Methylococcus capsulatus: one gene and its partners. The protein of the gene in region 1 interacts with the protein of each later gene in a pairwise test. Links are inferred from orthologs where the notes say so. Each region holds a gene or a part of one and is shown in the gene's direction. Other genes may lie near its edges. The genes, in order: dnaB, dnaA and rep.

Region 1 (10,946 bases):
GGATCAGAATGGTATCGAGCTTGTCGCCGCAGGATTCGACGATTTCAACGAGGTCGCGGTAGGCGTAATGGGTGTCGAGGCCGTTGATGCGGATGGAGACCGCGCATTTGGACCAGTCGTAGGTGTTGAGCGCAAAGATGATGTTTCGGCGTGCTTGTTCCTTGTCATCCGGCGCAACCGCGTCTTCCAAATCCAGAAAGACGAGGTCGGCGCCGGCTTCCGGAGCTTTCTCGAGCATACGCGGATTGCTGCCCGGCACCGCGAGTTCGCTGCGGTGGAGACGGTTTTTGACAGCCATGTGACCTCTTGAGTTCTCGAATGTATTCCAGGGGGTTGTATCTTGTACGTAGTTCGTGGGCGTCGCCGTTGAAGGAGCCCCGTAACAGCTGCAGAAGTCACGGGCTGGGCCACCTCCCGGCGTTCGTTCGACTTGTTATAAATTCGTACACGGCGAACTTTGCATTATAAACCAGGCCATTGTGATTCACTAATGGCCTTGCGGTAGCGATGTTCTATACTGTCCGCTGCATCAGTCACGCCGATCGGGGACAGGGCTGTGATTTATTGGCTATGCCGGCGTCGGGATGGAAGAAGCAATGCTGACCTGTGTCAACAAAACTCCACAAGGAGAATTGTTACCGCTGTGGTTTTTTGCTAGCATCCTTCTGGCAAGCAACTAACTGTTGCTCCAAAGCAACGCTTTATCCAACTAACAATATTTTTTGTCGAGGGGATTTTCATGAATCAGATCAAGAAATCGGGCGGTCTCACCACGCTGCTCACCGCGTCGATCGCCGCTGCTCTCGCGCCTTCGGTTTCCATGGCTGCTTCGAAGGCTCATGCTTCCTCGGCCCAGGCTTCGCTGGAGCGGAGACTGCAGGTGATGGAACAGGAAATGCAGGCATTGCGTGCCGAACTCGAAGCGTCGCGCTCAAAGGCCGAAGCGGAAGCGGCGGAAGCCAAAGCGGAGGCAAAGGACACCGCTCAGCAGGTACAGGCCCAGCAGGCGAAGGTCGATCAGGGGCTTTCCAAATTGGCTGAACATGAAGAGAAGAAGGATGACATGGTCTTCTTCCGCGGCGGCTGGGCGGCTATGAGCCATGCCCGTACCAGCGAACTGTTGGTCAACAATAATGCCCTTTCGTCGAACAACTTCGGTTCCGACAAGGCCGGCTGGTATGTCGGTGCAGGCTTCGATCACCGTCTGAGCGACGACACCTTCGGCATTTCCGACGACCTGGCGCTCGATGCTGAACTGATGTTCGATTACAAGAACTACGGCAGCGTCAATAACTCGTTCGTCAGCAGCGTGACGGGCACCCGGATGCAGGCGCAGGTCACCATGTTCTCCCTGTATGCGTCTCCCAAGCTGAAATACACCGGCATTGATGGCTTCCGTCCCTGGATCGTTCCGTTCGGCCTCAGCGTCAACGTCATCAGCCCGCCCTCCAGCGGCGTGACCGTGTTGAATCCCGGTCTGATGCTCGGTACCGGTCTGGAGTACAACATTTTCAAGAACCTGTGGGTGGGTGCCGACTTCCGGTACAACTTCACTGGGGGCGACCTGAACTACAGCGTCAGGACCAACAGCGGCAAGACCATCCTGAACAGCACCAATACGGACAACTACACCGCTGGTGCTTACGTCGGTATCGGCTTCTGAGGGGTTTGACAGCCCGTCGGACCTTGAGTCCGGCGCGCGCAAGGGGGATCTTTAAGATCCCCCTTTTTTGCGACCTGTTTGCAAACAGTCATGAAACCGCTCTATCCACCGATCGAGCCCTATGCTTCCCATCGTTTCGACCTCGGCGACGGGCATCAGGTTTACGTCGAGGAATGCGGCAACCCCGACGGTATTCCCGCAGTGTTTCTGCATGGGGGACCGGGGTCCGGTTGCAGGCACCATCATCGGTCGTTTTTCGACCCGGAACGTTATCGCGCGATACTCTTCGATCAACGGGGCTGTGGGAGGTCGACCCCGCACGGCGCAGTCAAGAACAACACCACCCGGCATCTGCTCGGCGACCTCGAAGCGATCCGGGAGCGCTTGAGTGTTCCAAGATGGCTGCTTTTCGGTGGTTCCTGGGGGGCGGCTCTGGCCTTGCTTTATGCGCAGGCTTTCCCGGAGCAGGCCAGCGGGCTGGTGCTGCGGGGCTGTTTTCTGGCCCGCAAGCGCGATGTGGACTGGTTCGTGCGCGATGGCGCCAGCCGGTTCCATCCAGAGTCCTGGCAGCGGTTCATCGACAATTTTGATTCCAAGGAAAAGGCCCATCTGGTACGGGCCATCCACTGCCGCCTCAATGGCGCCGATGAGCTCGAACAGCGGCGAATGGCGAGAGAATGGTGGCTTTGGAGCAGCCGCGTCACGCTGGGTCAGGCATTCACTCCGACGGATGATGAGCCGCTTCCTGCTGGAGCACTGGCGCAGTGTCGTATCGAGCTCCATTACGCGGCGGCGCGTTATTTCATCAAGGAGGGTCAGATCCTTGAAGACTGCTCGAAGATTTCCCATCTTCCCGCGACCATCGTCCACGGTCGGAAGGACTTGGTCTGTCCGCCGGAGGCGGCCTGGCTGCTGCATCGGGCATTGCCGCGATCCGAGCTGATGATCCTGCCGAACTCGGGTCATCTGGCCCAGGGCGAGGAAATGACCGATGCGCTGGTGAGAGCGCTGGACAGCATGGCGGAAAAGCTGGGGAGCTGATCGTCCTCCAGGCGGGCGCCATCCCGGTGTACCGCTATGGTATTCTAGATAAATTTTTCCGTTCTCGCCTCTCATGATCCTCCCCGACTTCAGCCTCGCCCGCGTATTGGTTGTCGGAGACCTCATGCTCGACCGCTATTGGTTCGGCGGTGCTTCCCGCATTTCGCCGGAAGCACCGGTGCCGGTCGTGCGGGTGGAAAACTCGGAGGAGCGCATAGGCGGCGCCGGGAACGTGGCGCTCAATCTTGCGGCGTTGGGAGGGGCGGTCGACCTGTTGGGTTATGCCGGCGAGGATGAGGCGGCCGACGCCTTGGAGAGGCTCTTGGCCGCGGCAGGCATCCGCAGCCACATCGAGCGTTGTCCTACGGTCGCCACGGTTACCAAGCTGCGGGTTGTAAGCCGGCAGCAGCAGCTCATTCGGCTGGATTTCGAGGACGGCTTTCATCATCTCGACCCTGCCCCTCTGGTCACGCGGTTCCTTGCACTGCTGGCAGAGGCAGGTGTGGTGGTGCTTTCCGACTATGCCAAGGGGACTCTGGCTTGCGTCGGGGAATTCATCGCGGCCTCGCGAAGGGCCGGGAAGCCGGTTCTGGTCGACCCCAAGGGAATGGATTTCGAGCGCTATCGGGGCGCGACGCTGTTGACCCCCAACCTTTCCGAATTCGAAGCCGTGGTCGGTGCTTGCTGCGGCGATGCGGAAATCGAACGCAAAGGACTGGCTTTGATGGCGCGGCTGGATCTCGAAGCCTTGCTTGTGACCCGGGGCGAGCACGGCATGAGCCTCCTGAGACCGGCGCTGGGAGCACTCCACCTTCCAGCGCATGGCAAGGAGGTGTACGACGTGACCGGTGCGGGCGACACCGTCATCTCGGTGCTCGCCGCTGCCCTCGCCGTCGGGCGGCCGCTGGCCGAAGCGGTGGCATTGGCGAATCTGGCCGCGGGCATCGTGGTCGGCAAGCTCGGGACAGCGTCGGTTTCGCCCGAGGAACTGGCCATCGCGATTCACGGCCAGCGGGCTCCCCGGCGGGGAGCGATCACACTGGCGGAACTGCTGGAGGTGCTCGTTCCCTTGCGACGTGCCGGCGAGCGGATCGTGGTCACGAACGGCTGTTTTGATCTGCTGCATCCCGGCCACGTGCATTATCTGGAGCAGGCCCGCTCCCTGGGTGACCGTCTGATCGTGCTGGTCAACGGCGACGACTCGGTGCGCCGGTTGAAAGGGGCGGGCCGCCCGGTCAATCCGCTGCCGCATCGGATGGCCATGTTGGCGGCACTGGAGAGTGTCGACTGGGTTGTGGCATTCGAGGGGGATACGCCACGCGACGAAATCTGCGCCATCCGCCCCGACGTCCTAGTCAAAGGAGGCGATTACTCCGACATTACTGCGATCGCCGGCCATGATTGCGTCCTGGAGGCTGGTGGTGAGGTGAGGATACTCGGCTTCGTCGAGGGCCATTCGACCACCCGCCTCATTGAAACCATCCGCAACGGTTGACTGAATTTAGGATGCCCGATTACGCTCAATCGATCGACAAGCGCGTGGAGGCGCTCAAGATACCTCCCCATTCGATCCAGGCCGAGCAGGCGGTGCTGGGCGGCCTGCTGCTCGACAACCAGACCTGGGACGTCGTCGCTGACCGTATCGTCGAGGAAGATTTCTACCGGCGCGACCATCGCCTGATTTTCCGGGCGATCCGCCGGCTTTCCGAGCGGCAGACGCCGTTCGACGTCGTCACGTTGTCGGAAGTGCTCGAACAGACGGGGGAGCTGGAAGAGGCCGGCGGGCTTGCCTATCTCGCCGTGCTGGCGCGGGAAACGCCCAGTGCCGCCAACATCGCCGCCTATGCCGACATCGTGCGCGAGCGCGCCGTGTTGCGCCAGCTCATCCATGTAGGCACCGAAATCGCCGATTCGGCTTATCAGCCCGAAGGGCGCGGCATGAGCGATCTGCTCGAGCAGGCCGAGCAGCGTGTGTTCCAGATCGCCGACCAGCGCCAGCGCGGCAGCGCCGGTTTCAAGCCGATCAAGAGTCTGCTGGCCGCTGCTGTCGACCGCATCGAGATGCTGTTCCACAAGGAGGGGCACATCACCGGTGCGAGCACGGGATTCACCGATTTCGACGAGATGACTTCGGGGCTGCAGCCGTCCGACCTCATCATCATCGCCGGCCGGCCGTCCATGGGCAAAACCACCTTTGCGATGAACATCGCCGAGAATGTCGCGATCAAGGAAGGGCTGCCGGTTGCGGTGTTCAGCATGGAGATGCCCGGCGAGCAGCTGGCCATGCGGATGATGTCTTCACTGGGCCGCATCGACCAGCATCGGGTCCGCACCGGCAAGCTGGAGGATGATGAATGGCCGCGCATGACCTCCGCCATCAACATCCTGGCCGAAACCAAACTTTTCATCGACGATACGCCGGCTTTGTCTCCCACCGAAGTCCGCGCCCGCTGCCGCCGGTTGGCGCGGGAGAACGGCCAGCTCGGACTGGTGGTGCTGGACTACCTGCAGCTCATGCAATGTTCGGGCGGCGAGAACCGGGTCGCCGAAATTTCGGAGATTTCCCGTTCGCTCAAGGCGCTGGCCAAGGAGCTGAACGTACCGGTGATCGCCCTGTCCCAGCTCAACCGCAACCTTGAGCAACGGCCCAACAAGCGACCGGTACCGTCCGATTTGCGCGAATCGGGCTCAATCGAACAGGACGCCGACCTCATTGTGTTCATCTATCGCGATGAGGTCTACCATCCCGACAGCGCCGACAAGGGCACGGCGGAAATCATCATCGCCAAGCAGCGTAACGGTCCGATCGGCACGGTGAGGATGACCTTCCTGGGCCAGTACACGCGTTTCGAGAACTTCATCGCCGATCCCTATTCCAGCGAGGGGTACTAAGCCGTGGTGCCCGCAGCCCGTGCCGTGCTGGACATGGCAGCCTTCGCCCACAATTTCGCCTGGATTCGCGCCGCCGTGCCGGATTCGAAAATCATGGCCGTGATCAAGGCCAACGCCTACGGGCACGGGTTGATCCGAGCCGCGCGAGCGCTGCCGGCGGCAGATGCTTTTGCGGTGGCGCGGGTGGAGGAGGGCATCATTCTGCGTCAGGCCGGCATCGTTCAACGCATCGCCGTGTTGCAGGGTTATAGCGACGAAGAAGGGATGAGGCTGAGCGCCCGCCATGGTCTCGAACCGGTGATCCATTCCCTCTTTCAGCTTGATCTGCTGGAGCGGCTGGATATGGCTGCCGCGATGAGGGTGTGGCTCAAGGCGGACAGCGGGATGCATCGGCTGGGTCTGGCCGACGAGGAGTTCGCCCTGGCGCGGTTGCGGCTGGCGCGGATGCCTCAGGTGCGCCAGCCGGTGCCTGTCATGACTCATCTGGCCAATGCCGACGCCACCGATGATCCGACCACCGAAATCCAGCTTCGTTATTTTGGCCGGATGGCAGGCGGGCAGGGCGAATTCAGCATCGGCAACTCGGCGGGCCTGATGGCCTGGGCGGCGGCCCGCAGTGCCTGGGTCCGGCCCGGCATCCTGCTGTATGGCGTGTCGCCATTTCCTGGACGGAGCGGCCCGGAAGAAGGTTTGAGGCCGGTCATGACCTTGCAGAGCCGGCTGATCGCGGTCAAGCAACTGAAGACCGGCGATGCGGTCGGCTATGGCGGCGACTTCATCTGCCGCCGCCCGACCCGCATGGGCATCGCGGCCATAGGCTACGGCGATGGCTACCCCCGCCGCGCGACCGCCGGTACACCGGTGCTGGTCCGGGGCAGGCGCGTGCCGCTGATCGGCCGGGTCTCCATGGATATGATATCGGTCGATCTGACCGACTGCCCGTCGGCAGAAGTCGGCGATACCGTGACGCTATGGGGACAAGGATTGCCGGTGGAGGAAATCGCACTTCACGCCGACACCATTCCCTATGTATTGCTGTGCAATGTCACCCAGCGGGTGAACATGGTGGAGACCGCCGCCTGAAATATCGGCCCGCCTATTGTTTCTTGGCGATGGCGAAAACCAAGGTGGCGCCCCCCTGATCGGCGGAATTGGCGGTGCCTTCTCGTCGGGTGAACATGAATTCTTTACCGCCGTTCACCAGTACGAAGAACGTCTGGAACGATTTCCCGCCCAGCACGGCATCGACTTTACCAGTGCCGTCGAGATAGACCTCATAGCTGCACTCGGTGGTGTTCTGCGTCACCGCCGCCTTGAGGCCGGCCTTGTTGGCCATGCTGTGGATACTGCAATGGCCGTCGCCGTCGAATCTGAATACGCCGACGCGGATGGCGATCGCCCCGGTGGTGAGCTTAGTCGCAGCGTCGAACTCGGCGCCGAAATAGCCTTGCGCCGCGAAGCCGTAACTGCCTTTCAGTCGTTTGTTAACGAGGGTCTTACCTTCGTCGTTGTATTCGAAAGCGGTTGCCGGGCGGAAGCCGAGGGCGGCCAGAACGACGGCGGCAAGGAACAGCCTCGAGAGGATGTCCGAGCGGTAGGGTAGGGAGGTTTTCGTGATCATCAAATGCGCGAATGGAAGCGAAGGGGAGTTGTCGAATCCTCGAGGATGCAAATTCGCTGCCACGAAAAACCCTGTGGCCATCGTGGGATCGGGGAGGCGGTTGACCGCTGCCTGCGTGATACCGCTCCACCACTGGGTGAAACCACGCACTCCGCCCTTGTGGGGCGGGTGTCTCATCGTGGCTATTGCGCTTGGCTAACGACCCCGAAGGGGGCGTCCGATTCGGATGGCTCGGGCTTCATCGCCGATTGCGGAAGCCGAAGACTCTGCGCCGCCGCGTCGGCCGCCGAAGGCTCACCGGACTGGAATCTCGACGCTCTTGGGCAGCGCCGCCGCGGCCTTGGGCAGTTCGATCTTGAGCACGCCGTTGCGGTAAGTGGCCTGCACCCGGTCTGCGACCACCTCCGCCGGCAGCGGAATGACCCTGTGGAAGTGCCCGTAGGCGCACTGCAAGACCCGGTAGCGGCCCTCGCTGGTTTCCCGCTCGAGGCGCTTTTCGCCCTGCACGATCAGCACATCGCCGCGCAACTCGAGGTTGAAATCCTCCTTCTCCATCCCGGGCACTTCGAGCCGGATGACCACCTTGCGGTCATCTTCGTACACATCACCGGCCAGCAAGGCCCAGGTGGGGGAGGCTAAGTAGAAGTCCTCCTGGCGTTTGGGCACGGCGGGCACCGAGGCTCCGGGCTTGAATCGGGTCAGTGCGCCCGCCGCCCGTTCGCGGAGGCGGTGCCAGCCCTCCGCCAGTGACTCCCATGCCTCTTCCAAGCCGTGCTTGAGTTCGTTCAATGCGTTCATAATCCGTCCTCCCGTAGCCATTGGTTGCAAAAGGCCGGAAGCGGCCCGTTTGTCAGGCCACGCCGGCCATTCAAGAACGATCAGTCGACGCTGATCGCAATCTTGCGGGGCTGGGCATGTTCGGCCTTGGGGATCCGCAGCCGCAGCACGCCATCCTTGAACTGCGCGTCGATCTTGGCAGGGTCGAGGTCCCGGCTCAGGCTGAAGCTCCTGCGGTAGACAGGGGAGCGGACTTCGACATAGCTGGCTTCCATTCCCTCGGGCGTCTCCAGAGCGATTTCGCCTTCGATTGAAAGGCTCTGGCCATCCATGCGCACCGTCAGCTTCTCTTTGGGCACGCCCGGAAGATCGGCGGTGAGGCTGATGCCGGTTTCGTCCTCGACGATATCCACCGCAGGCAGCAAGGCCGGTCGAACGTCTTCACGCTTGGCGATGTCTTGTTTACCGTTGCTCATGATGATTCACCTCCGTTGCTTATTTGATTTCGATACGTTTGGGTTGAGCTTCCTCGCGTCGCGGCACCGAGACATGCAGTACGCCGTCCCGGTAACGGGCCTGGATGCCCGAGGGGTCCCCGTCTTCCGGCAGGCTCACCACCCGTTTGAAGCTGCCGGAGAAACGCTCATCGGCATAGACGCTGACCTTTTCGCTTTCTTCAGGCAGCTCGCTCGCGCGTTGTCCGGCGATGGTCAAAAGGCCGCGGTCCACGCTGACTTCCAGCTTGGATGGATCGACACCGGGGGCGAAGGCATAGACCTCGACGGACTTGGGGGTGGTGCCGATGTTGACGGCGGGAAAACCTCGGGTGACCGCCCGGATGCTGGTGGGCATGCCCAACGCGCCGAACATCCGTTCCACCTCCCGCTGCATCCGATCGAATTCCGAGAAAATATCAGTTGGAAACCGTAGCAAGGATTCGTACATGGTTGATCACTCCTGAAATGCATTGACAAAATCGCCCGTGTGACCGGCTTCTCGACCCGGGATCCTGAGATTGCGAAGCCGGCATCTCCAACTATAGCTCACGGCACTAGCGTCTATAATGACAGCACCGGTTGAACCTGCGATTTTCCTTTGGTCGTTGCTGGACTTTCGGAGCCGTCATGTCTGAGACGAGAGAAGCCATCGTTTTACGGAACGCCCAGGACCGAATGACCGATGCGAACTTCGAGCAAGTGGAAGCACAGCGTTCGGCGATCAGAGAAAGAATCGCCGGGATTCCGTTGTTGCGGGATATTTGGGAGGAGGTCGAGGTGCTCATGGACCTGGTGCGGGACTATTGGACCGGCCGCTATCGGGATATCCCCCGCTGGGTGGTCGGTGCTTTGAGCTTCGCGCTACTTTATTTCATCAATCCCATTGAACTGATCCCGGAATTCGTTCCGGTGATCGGCTATCTGGACGATGTGGCCTTGCTGCTTCTCGTGCTGCACCTGACCCGCGAACACGTGGAGAAATATAAGATCTGGCGGGAGCGGGGGGCATGACGGCGGGCGGGATGGCCGGTTTGCCGCCGTTCGCCGAGTGGGGCCCGATCGGGCAATCCTTCGGTGCCGGACTGGTGTCCTGGAGCGGTACGGCGCTCGGCGCTTCTTTGGTCTTCTTTACCGCCCGGGTCTATCAAGGATTCTTGGATGTGGTGCTGGGTTTCGCAGGCGGCGTCATGTTGGCGGCCAGTTTCTGGTCGCTTTTGCATCCGGCCATCGAGCTGTCGGCGGAGTTGGGCCCCTGGCGCTGGCTGCCCGCCGGAGCGGGCATCCTGTTGGGCATCGTCTTTCTCCACATCATCGATCAGTTGCTGCCGAGACTACAGCTTGCCGCGCCGGGCAAGGAGGCCAAGGGGCTGCCCAGCCATTGGCGGCGGACCACGCTGCTGATTCTGGCCATCACGCTCCACAACATCCCGGAAGGGCTCGCTTTGGGCGTCGTGTTCGGCGCCATCGGCGACGGCGCCAGCCCGGTCAGCCTGGCAGCCGCGGTCGGCCTGATGGCCGGCATCGCCTTCCACAATCTGCCGGAGGGCATGGCGGTGGCCTTGCCGCTGCGGCGCGAGGGTCTTTCGCCTTTGCGCAGTTTTCTTTACGGGCAACTCTCCGCCGCGGTGGAGCCCCTGGCGGCCGTGGTGGGCGCCGCTGCGGCGCTGACGGCCAAAGCGGTGTTACCCTATGCCATGGGATTCGCCGCCAGCGCCATGCTGTATGTCGTGGTGCGGGAAGTGATCCCGGAAACCCAGGGCAGCGGCCATCCGGTTGCCGCCACCATGGGCATCATGCTGGGCTTCACGCTGATGATGGCATTGAGCGTGAGCCTCGGCTGAACCGCCACCGTGATTCGATCATCAGGACGGCTGACACCATGGAATTCAAGGATTACTACAAGATACTCGGGGTTGAGCGCTCGGCCACCGAGGACGAAATCAAGAAAGCTTACCGTAAGCTGGCCCGCAGGTACCACCCCGATGTCAGCAAGGAGAAGGGCGCGGAAGCCCAGATGAAGGAAATCAACGAAGCCTACGAGGTGTTGCGCGATCCGGAAAAGCGGGCGGCTTACGATCGTCTGGGGGCCGGCTACCGCAGCGGCCAGGAATTCCGGCCGCCGCCGGATTGGGATGCCGGCTTCGAGTTCGCCCGCGGCCCCTTTGGTTATGGCGCGGATTTCAGCGATTTCTTCAACACCCTGTTCGGCGGTTTCGGCCGACGTACCGGGGGCTTTCGCGCGCGCGGGGAGGATCATCACGCCAAGATTTTCATTGATCTCGACGACGCCTTTCACGGCGCCAGCCGTACCCTCAGCCTGCGCGTGCCGCAGCTGGACGAGCAGGGCCGCCTGGTGATGCGCGAACGTACCCTCCAGGTGCAGATCCCCAAGGGCATCCGCGAGAGCCAACTCATCCGTCTGGCCGGCCAGGGCGCCCCCGGCCTGGGCGGGGGG
Region 2 (2,808 bases), 2.0 Mb from region 1 along the record:
CTGAGCCAGTGTTTTTCCAGGGCGCGTAGCAGGATGGCGGAGCTCGCGGCGGTTGCCGGGGAGCGGGCCATGACGACATAATCAACGGCACCGAGCTCTGCCTGGCGAAGACGGAACGATTCGCGAACCAGCCGCTTGATCCGGTTACGATCGACCGCTTTTCGAATCTGCTTGCGGGAGAGGGCGAGGCCTAAACGTGCATGGGCCCGGTTGTTGGGGCGAGCCAGCACCGTGAGCCATGGATCCGAGGAGCGGCAGGCATCTTCGAATACGAAACGGAACTCTACGGCGCTGGTCAAGCGGCGGGATTTGGGAAACCCGTACCCATGGCCGGGAACGGGCCGTTCCATCAGACCGAAAGCTTTTTGCGCCCTTTTGCGCGCCGGGCACTGAGGACGGCGCGGCCGCCGCGGGTCTTCATGCGGGCGCGGAAGCCGTGGGTGCGCACACGCTTGATCTTGCTCGGTTGATAAGTTCTTTTCATGATCTGTCCTGCTCGAGGTCGGGGCGGCAAAAATAAAAAGAGGGCAACTATAAGGCGTGGTCCATGCTCCGTCAAGAATCTGGGCGCGGGTTCGTTTTCCGGTAGAATAGACTCCCCTTCCGGGTCAGCCCGCCCCTACCAGTTTCCAAGGACATCCCCGATGAGCGTGCTCTGGAGTCATTGTATCAGCAAGCTTGAAGGCGAACTTCCTCCTCAACAGTTCAACACCTGGATCAGGCCCTTACAAGCTGTGGAGGACGGAGGGGAGTTGCGCCTTTTGGCGCCGAACCGGTTCGTTCTCGACTGGGTGAAGCAGCACTTCATCGGGAAGATCGAGGAGGTCGTGTCGGAACAGAACCGCGACTCCGTTCCCAGTGTGGTATTGGAGATCGGTTCACGCACCGCCGAGGCGGCCCAGGCGAGGCCGGCGGCCCCTCCCCGCAAGGCGGGGCCGGCGCGCAAACAAGTGCCGAACAACCTGAACAGTGCCTTTATCTTCGGCAATTTCGTCGAAGGCAAGTCGAATCAGCTGGCGAAAGCGGCGTCGCTGCAGGTCGCTCAGAACGTGGGGCGTGCCTACAATCCGCTGTTCATTTATGGCGGCGTCGGTCTGGGAAAGACTCATCTGATGCACGCCATCGGCAATGAAATTCTTCGCGGAAATCCGGCGGCCAACATTGTCTACCTGCATTCCGAGCGGTTTGTTTCCGATATGGTCAAGGCGCTGCAGCATAACGCCATCAACGCCTTCAAGGAGTTTTACCGCACCGTCGATGCCCTGCTGATCGACGATATCCAGTTTTTCGCTGGTAAGGAGCGCTCGCAGGAAGAGTTTTTCCATACCTTCAACACGCTGCTGGAGAACAAGCATCAGGTGGTCCTCACCTGTGATCGCTATCCCAAAGAGATCAAGGGATTGGAAGAGCGCCTCAAATCGCGGTTCGGTTGGGGATTGCCGGTGGCCATCGAGCCGCCCGATCTGGAAACGCGGGTCGCTATCCTCATGAGCAAGGCTCAGCAGTCCGGCATCGAACTTTCACCGGAGGTGGCGTTTTTCATCGGCAAGCGCATCCGCTCCAACATCCGCGAATTGGAGGGCGCGCTGCGGCGGGTCATCGCCAACGCGCAGTTCACCGGCCGACCGATCACCTTGGAATTCGCCAAGGAGGCTTTGCGCGATCTGATCGCGCTGCAGGACCGTATGATCAATGTGGAAAACATCCAGAAGACCGTAGCGGAGTATTTCAAGATTCGTCAGGCCGATCTGTTGTCGAACAAGCGCACGCGATCCCTCACCCGGCCACGCCAGATAGCCATGGCGTTGTCTAAGGAGCTGACCAGTCATAGCCTGCCGGAAATAGGCCAGATGTTCGGGGGGCGGGATCATACCACCGTACTGCACGCCTGCCGGAAAGTGCAGGAGCTCAAGGAGAGCGACGCCCGATTCATGGAAGACTTTTCCAATCTTCTGCGCATCCTTTCCAACTGACACGCCGTTTTCTTTCGCCAAGGGCTCGAGCCATGAAGTTCCGTATCTTGCGGGAAGATTTATTGTTGCCGCTGCAGCAGGTCATCGGTGTCATCGAGCGGCGCCAGACGCTGCCGATTCTGTTGAACGTCCTGATCGAAGTGAATGACGGGGGGGTTGAGCTCACTGGAACCGACCTGGAGGTTCAGCTCATTGCAAATACCCGCATCGAAGGCGCAGAGTCCGGACGTTTCACCGTGCCGGCGCGCAAGCTGATGGACATCTGCAGGCTCCTGCCGGAAGGCGGTGAACTGGCATTCGAGGTGAAGCCGGAGCGGGTATCGCTGCAATGCGGCAAGAGCCGATTCGTTTTGGGGGCGCTGCCGGCGGAGAACTATCCCAGCTTCGAACACGGCGATTTGGAGGTGGCGTTCGATTGCGAAGCGCCGTTGCTGCGGCGCGCCATCGAGAAGACCGCTTTTGCTATGGCGCAACAGGACGTGCGCTATTATCTGAACGGTCTGCTTTTGGAAATCCGGCAGGGGCGGATTCGAACGGTGGCGTCCGATGGCCATCGGCTGGCGCTGTTCGAGGAAAGCGTGGAGGGGATGCCGGATGTCGCCAGACAGATTATCCTGCCCCGCAAGGGCGTTCTCGAGCTGGGGCGCCTGCTGGCTCACGTCGAGGAGCCGGCAGGCGTGCGGATATCGGCGAATAACGTCAGGGTTGTCTTCGGCTCCTTCAGCTTCGCCGCGAAGCTGGTCGAAGGACGTTATCCGGATTATGAGCGCGTGATTCCGAAGGCGGCTTCCCGGGTCGCCGTGATCGGCCGCTACGATCTGCGTAACGCATTGAC
Region 3 (6,607 bases), 3.0 Mb from region 1 along the record:
CAGAAAGTCCACGACGTACTCCGCGCCACGGTATAATTCGGTATGCCCTTTCTGTCTCCCGAACCCCTTGACTTCGGTGACGGTGATGCCGGTGATGCCGACCTCGGACAGGGCCTCCCTGACGTCGTCAAGCTTGAAGGGCTTGAGTATTGCGGTAACGAATTTCATGCAGGTCTCCGTTGTTTGAAGTATTACACGGCCGGCTTCACGCCTCCCTAGCCGCGCGAACCGGGCGCGATCCGATGGCTCCACTGGATAAAAAGCATGAGCCATGCCACGGGAGATAAAGAGCACCCCCAAGCCGAATAAGCGTAAGGCCCCAAACAAATTGCACCTTTGTTGTCAAACGACGGCAACATTACGCACCAATTTAAAGCGCGCTGGCGCACAGCCGGCCATGATTCATCCCGAACCTCCAGGCGGATTTCCATGATCGACAAAACCACCCTCGACGAACTTTCCAGACGCCTCGCCGACGCCGTGCCCCCAGGGCTTCTCGGTGTCCGCGAAGAGCTGGAAAAGAATTTCCAGGCGGTGCTACAGAGCGCGCTGAGTCGCCTCAATCTGGTGAGCCGGGAAGAATTCGACGTGCAGCGTGCGGTGCTGGAGCGGGCCCGCACCCGTCTGCAAGAACTCGAAGCCCGCATCTCCGAACTGGAAAAACGGCTGCCTCCCGCCTGAAGCCGGCCATGGCGATCGCCATCGTCCACAGCCGCGCCTGCCAGGGCATCGAGGCACCGGAGGTGACCGTGGAGGTCCACATCGCGCCGGGGCTGCCCAACCTCACCATCGTGGGGCTGCCGGAAACCGCCGTGCGCGAGAGCAAGGACCGGGTGCGCAGCGCTCTCGTCACCACCGGCTTCGAATTTCCCGCCCAACGCATCACCGTGAATCTGGCTCCAGCCGATCTGCCCAAGGAAGGCGGCCGTTTCGACCTGCCCATCGCCCTCGGCATCCTGGCCGCTTCGAAGCAGCTCCGCACCGAGCAACTGGTAGAGCTGGAGTGTGTCGGCGAGCTGGCGCTCACCGGTGAGCTGCGGCCGGTCCCGGGAGCCTTGCCCGTCGCCCTCCAGTCACGCCGTGCGGAGCGCAGCCTGATCGTACCCTGGGACAATGCCGGCGAGGCGGCTCTGGTCCCCGGTGCCTTTGTGCTTCCTGCCCGGCATCTGCTGGACGTCTGCGCCCATCTGGACGGCAGCCGCCTCCTCGCCGCCGTCGAATCAAATACCGAAGCGATAGCTGCCCGCGAGGAGCTGCCCGATCTTTCCGAAGTCCGCGGCCAGTTCCAGGCCAAGCGCGCCTTGGAAATTGCCGCCGCCGGTCGCCACAACCTGCTGATGTTGGGCCCCCCTGGCACCGGCAAATCCATGCTGGCCTCGCGCATGCCCGGCATCCTGCCCGACCTGACCGAGACGGAAGCATTGGAAACCGCAGCGGTCGCCTCGGTCAGCGGAATGCCCTTCGACCCGGCAGTTTGGCGCCGACCGCCGTACCGCGCTCCTCATCACACCGCCTCCGCACCAGCGCTGGTAGGCGGCGGAAGCAGCCCCAAACCCGGGGAGATTTCGCTGGCCCATAACGGCGTGCTGTTCCTGGACGAGTTGCCGGAATTCGACCGGCGGGTGCTGGAGGTCCTGCGCGAACCCCTGGAGAGCGGCGCCATCACCATCTCCCGCGCCACCCAACGACTGGACTTCCCCGCCCGTTTCCAGCTCGTCGCCGCGATGAATCCCTGCCCCTGCGGCTACCTGGGTGATGCTTCCGGGCGCTGCCATTGCTCGGCCGAACAGGTGGCCCGCTACCGTGCACGCATCTCCGGACCTCTCCTGGACCGGATCGACATGCACCTCGAGGTGCCCCGCCAGGACCCGGCCACGCTTCTGGACGGCGCGCCCCGGAACGAGGAGACCAGCGCTCAGGTCCGGTGCCGCGTGATTGCCGCCCGCGAGCGGGCGCTCCGCCGCAGCGGCCAGCCCAACGCCCTGCTCACGCCGCGTCAGATCGAGCGCCACTGCATCCCCGACAGCGCGGGACGCGCATTGTTGGAACAGGCCATGACACGGCTGAATCTCTCGCACCGCGCCTACCATCGCATTTTGAAGCTGGCCCGCACCATCGCCGATCTGGACGACAGCGAGGCAATCGCGGCCAACCACATCGGGGAAGCCATCGGCTACCGGCGTCTCGACCGCTCCACGGCCCGATGAACGGTCTCAATCCCCAGCAACACGCGGCAGTCACCACTCTGGACTGTCCGCTACTCGTGATCGCCGGCGCCGGCAGCGGCAAAACCCGCGTCATCACCGAAAAAATCGCCTACCTGATCCGCCAGGGTATCCCGGCCCGTCACATCGTCGCCGTCACCTTCACCAACAAGGCAGCGCGCGAAATGAAGAACCGTGTCGGCAAGCTGGCCGACGACCGGTCTCTACGCGGGCTCACGGTCTCCACCTTCCACGCCCTCGGATTGGACATCGTCCGCCGTGAACACAAGGCGCTGGAACTCAAGGCGGCCATCTCCATCTTCGATGAACAGGACCGGCAGGCATTGCTGCGGGAACTGATCCGCCACGGCGACCACCGCTTTGATCCGGAACAAGTCGACGCCTGCGCCGCGCGCATCTCGCGGTGGAAGAACCGCTTCATCACCCCCGACCGTGCCGGCATGCTCGCTGAACCCGGCGCAGCCGAAACGGCCGAGCTGTACCGGTCCTACATGCGCCACATGAAGGCTTACAACGCGGTCGATTTCGACGACCTGATCCTGCTGCCGGTGATGCTGTTCCAGCAGAACGCCGAAGTGCTGGACAAATGGCGCAGCCAGATCCGCTATCTGCTGGTCGATGAATACCAGGATACCAACCAGACCCAGTACGAACTAATCAAGGCGCTCACCGGAGCCGTAGGCAAATTCACCGTGGTCGGCGACGACGACCAGTCCATCTACGCCTGGCGCGGTGCCCAGCCGGAAAACCTGGCCCAGCTTCGCAATGATTTTCCCCGGCTCAAGGTCATCAAGTTGGAGCAGAACTACCGCTCCATAGGCCGCATCCTCAAGGCCGCCAACCAGCTCATCGGCAACAATCCGCACATTTTCGAAAAGAAACTGTGGAGTGCGATGGGCCACGGCGACCCGATTCGGGTGCTCAAGCACCGCGACGAAATCGCCGAAGCACGCCAGATCGCCGCCGATATCGTGCATCACAAATTCCGCCACAACACCCGCTTCGCCGACTATGCCATCCTCTACCGCGGCAACCACCAGTCGCGGCAGTTCGAGCGCGCGCTGCGGGAATTCAGCGTGCCATATCACATCAGTGGCAGCCTGTCTTTCTTCGGCTACACCGAAGTGAAGGACGTCATGGCCTACCTGCGCCTCCTGGTCAATCCGGACGACGACGCCGCCTTCCTGCGCATCATCAACGTCCCGCGCCGCGAAATCGGCCCCACCACGCTGGAAAAACTCGGCCAGTACGCCAACCGCCGTCATATCAGCCTGTACGCCGCGTGCTTCGAACTGGGTCTGGAACAGTCGCTGCCCGCCAACGCCATCCAGCGCCTGCGCCGCTTCGGTGAGCACATCGCCGACACCGCCGACCGCGCCGCGCGCGGCGACACCTTCAAGATCATCGACGATTTTCTCGGCTCCATCGGTTACGAAAACTGGGTAAGGGAAAACAGCAACGACGCCAAAGCCGCCGACCGCAAATTCGGCAACGTGCGCGAATTGCTCGACTGGCTCCGGCACATCGCCGAGAAGGACGGCGAAAACCTCAACCTTGCCGAAACCGTGGCTAAAGCCATGCTGCTCGACGTGCTGGACCGCAACCAGGAAGACAACGCCGGCGACCGGGTCAGTCTCATGACCCTGCACGCCGCCAAGGGACTGGAATTTCCCCACGTCTACCTGGTCGGCATGGAGGAAAACCTCCTCCCCCACCAGACCAGCATCGACGACGGCAACATCGAGGAAGAGCGCCGCCTCGCCTACGTGGGCATCACCCGCGCCCGCCGCGACCTCACCTTAAGCTACTGTAGCCATCGGAAACGTTACGGCGAAATGGTCGGCTGCGAGCCCAGCCGCTTCCTCGCCGAGCTGCCGCAGGAAGATCTGGAATGGCCCGACCGCCAGCCACTCGATCCCGAAGTGAAGCGTGAACGCGGCCGCGCCTCCCTGGCGCAAATGCGGAGTTTGTTAAGCGACTGATGAATTTGTATAATAAGCCACTCAGCGCGCCCGTAGCTCAGTTGGATAGAGCGTTGGCCTCCGGAGCCAAAGGTCGGACGTTCGAGTCGTCTCGGGCGCGCCATTTGAAGCCTGAACGAATGCCCAACCACGGGACATTCGCAGCAAAAGCAGTCATCTCGGGGCGTAGCGCAGCCTGGTAGCGCACCTGTATGGGGTGCAGGTGGTCGGAGGTTCGAATCCTCTCGCCCCGACCAATTAAATCAAGATGTTAGAGATTGATAAGGCCGGTTAACCCCGGCCTTTTTCGTTCATGATCCCCACAATTGAAAAGCTAGGTGTCGCGTCTCGGTAGATAATATTCCCAGGTTCTGGCGCTACCTGGTGTGCCAAGAAGCGCTGGCAAGCCTCCCCGAAGACCTCAAGGCGAAACTCCAATGCTGATCCGACTGCACAAGAAGGCCACCACCACGCCGGCGATCCGGGAATACATTCGGACCTGTGGCAAGCCGATCAAGACCCTGGCCCGGGAACTCAACCTCACCGTCGCCACGGTGCGCAAGTGGCGGGAGCGAAAGGACTCCCAGGATGCCTCCCACCGCCCGCACCGGATGCAAACCACCCTCAGCCGGGCGCAGGAACTGCTGGTGGTGGAACTGCGCCGCACCCTGCTGCTGTCGCTCGATGACCTCACCGCGATCACCCGCGCCCATATCCATCCCGGGGCTTCTCGGGCCGCCCTGGGCCGGCTCCTGAAGCGGGAGGGCGTGTCCCGGCTGACCGACCTGATCCCCGTCGCAGAAGGCGAAGCCGCCCCCCAAAAGTCCTTCAAGGACTACGCCCCCGGTTATCTCCACCTCGACCTCAAGGAACTGCCGCGAATGCCGGACGAGATCGATAAGTCTTACCTCTGCGTCGCCATCGACCGCGCCAGCCGCTGGGTCTACTTCGAGCTTCTGCCCGACAAGACCGCCCAGGGAACTCAGGCTTTCCTGGCACGCCTGGCCGCGGCCTGTCCCTTCCGAATCGAGACGATCCTGACCGACAACGGCAAGGAATTCACCGACCGCTTCACCGCCCAAGGCGAGCGCCAACCCACCGGCCGCCACCCCTTCGACCAAGCCTGCCGCGCCCTCGGCGCCGAACACCGGCTGATCCCGCCAGGCCGACCGCAGACCAACGGCATGGTCGAACGCTTCAACGGCCGGATCGCCGAACTGCTGCGCAGCACCCGCTTCAAAAGCGCCGCCGAACTCGCCACCACTCTCGACCAGTACCTACAACTCTACAATGGCCAGATACCGCAACGCGCCCTCGGCCACCTCTGCCCCATTCAGGTGCTCAAAAAATGGCACGAAAAAAACCCAGAACGGTTTAATCAAAACATATATGATCTTGCGGGACTTGACAGCTAGGGCACTGTAAACTGGCCCTTCTACGATGAGCCCCAATTGTTAAGCGCCTCATGCAGGTCCGGCCGGATGGCGAGGTTTGACGAAATCGAACACTTTTCGACCAAACCCCGCTTTGTGTTCCGTTTGAGGATTGGCGGTCTCGATATGCTTCCGGACGACACTTCGGCAGTGCTCCTCGGCGGCAATCTTTCTCAACTCCTCATCGCTTAGCGTCAGGCGCTATATATGGTGAGACGAAATTTTGAGATTTTGACGCATACTTAGGATCATCTTTCACGCATCTGTAGAAATATTTGCCGCCAAGATTAGATTTCTTAAGCATAGCAAAAAGCCCGGCAGAATCCTTATTCGATTCGCATAAAGCCTGCCCATTGCCCAGAGGAATTAATTGATAATGATTTTTCATTAAAAGCATATAAAATACATGACAGATCTTTTCTTTCCAAAGGACCATCTTCTATTTTCTTAGCCCAGTATTGCAAACACAAACGATTGATTCCTCCAATTCCTCTAATTAGTAATTGAATTATTGCAGGAGGGGCTGCGGGTCCCCGAGGCATTTGATTGCAATCAAATCCACTTTGCCTTGAATCTTCAATAGTTACAACAGCTTGATCTGGATTGTTTCTCTCGAAAAACATTTTCAAATAGATAGGCTGCGCATGAATAGCATCTTCTGAAAATCCGGCAGCTATACATGCCTCACGAATTACAATTCTACAGTCTGAATTTTCTCCAAGAAAAAAGTCTGCCGCACACACTCTGCCGTTATTTGCATAGATGAAGAGAATAATTGGTATGATTTTTGTGAGAGTTTTATACTTCATTTCTCTTTTCCTAATTATATAGAGGCTCATCGGTTAATTCCCTGTCATGGCCGAAATGCAGAGAACAGTATGAGCTGGCATCAAGCTTTGGACGAACACATGCGTCGCCTTCAGACGTCTGGAATGAACACGTTTGGGGGGGCTTGGCTATGAGCCGACATCTTACAAGTAAAAATTGG

The links.
Region 2: the proteins of dnaB (region 1) and dnaA interact in binary tests that used the Escherichia coli proteins (3 or more experiments, as listed by UniProt). The link is inferred for Methylococcus capsulatus from one-to-one orthologs.
Region 3: the proteins of dnaB (region 1) and rep interact in binary tests that used the Escherichia coli proteins (3 or more experiments, as listed by UniProt). The link is inferred for Methylococcus capsulatus from one-to-one orthologs.

The regions. Positions count from the first base shown.
Region 1 is NZ_CP104311.1:3,004,412-3,015,357, reverse strand. What follows is about bases 3,602-6,403. They hold dnaB (replicative DNA helicase), read left to right. Parts: upstream 3,602-4,210; coding sequence 4,211-5,596; downstream 5,597-6,403. Other genes in these bases: alr (alanine racemase), read left to right, coding at 5,600-6,403; hldE (bifunctional D-glycero-beta-D-manno-heptose-7-phosphate kinase/D-glycero-beta-D-manno-heptose 1-phosphate adenylyltransferase HldE), read left to right, coding at 3,602-4,199. Also shown: N4J17_RS14665 (HpcH/HpaI aldolase/citrate lyase family protein), read right to left, coding at 1-298; N4J17_RS14660 (hypothetical protein), read left to right, coding at 740-1,663; pip (prolyl aminopeptidase), read left to right, coding at 1,754-2,704; more of hldE, read left to right, coding at 2,778-3,601; more of alr, read left to right, coding at 6,404-6,679; N4J17_RS14635 (hypothetical protein), read right to left, coding at 6,693-7,217; N4J17_RS14630 (Hsp20/alpha crystallin family protein), read right to left, coding at 7,512-8,015; N4J17_RS14625 (Hsp20/alpha crystallin family protein), read right to left, coding at 8,096-8,470; N4J17_RS14620 (Hsp20/alpha crystallin family protein), read right to left, coding at 8,490-8,939; N4J17_RS16630 (YkvA family protein), read left to right, coding at 9,119-9,502; N4J17_RS14610 (ZIP family metal transporter), read left to right, coding at 9,499-10,332; N4J17_RS14605 (DnaJ C-terminal domain-containing protein), read left to right, coding at 10,371-10,946. UniProt on the Escherichia coli protein: The main replicative DNA helicase, it participates in initiation and elongation during chromosome replication. Travels ahead of the DNA replisome, separating dsDNA into templates for DNA synthesis.
Region 2 is NZ_CP104311.1:1,040,731-1,043,538, reverse strand. It holds dnaA (chromosomal replication initiator protein DnaA), read left to right. Parts: upstream 1-644; coding sequence 645-1,973; downstream 1,974-2,808. Other genes in the region: dnaN (DNA polymerase III subunit beta), read left to right, coding at 2,006-2,808; rpmH (50S ribosomal protein L34), read right to left, coding at 350-484; rnpA (ribonuclease P protein component), read right to left, coding at 1-350. UniProt on the Escherichia coli protein: Plays an essential in the initiation and regulation of chromosomal replication. Binds in an ATP-dependent fashion to the origin of replication (oriC) to initiate formation of the DNA replication initiation complex once per cell cycle.
Region 3 is NZ_CP104311.1:533-7,139, forward strand. Bases 1,706-4,705 are described here. They hold rep (DNA helicase Rep), read left to right. Parts: upstream 1,706-2,203; coding sequence 2,204-4,207; downstream 4,208-4,705. Other genes in these bases: N4J17_RS00020 (YifB family Mg chelatase-like AAA ATPase), read left to right, coding at 1,706-2,207; N4J17_RS00040 (IS481 family transposase), read left to right, coding at 4,624-4,705. In the rest of the region: glnK (P-II family nitrogen regulator), read right to left, coding at 1-168; N4J17_RS00015 (accessory factor UbiK family protein), read left to right, coding at 430-681; more of N4J17_RS00020, read left to right, coding at 690-1,705; more of N4J17_RS00040, read left to right, coding at 4,706-5,601; N4J17_RS00045 (hypothetical protein), read right to left, coding at 5,946-6,428. UniProt on the Escherichia coli protein: Rep helicase is a single-stranded (ss)DNA-dependent ATPase involved in DNA replication; it can initiate unwinding at a nick in the DNA. It binds to ssDNA and acts in a progressive fashion along the DNA in the 3' to 5' direction.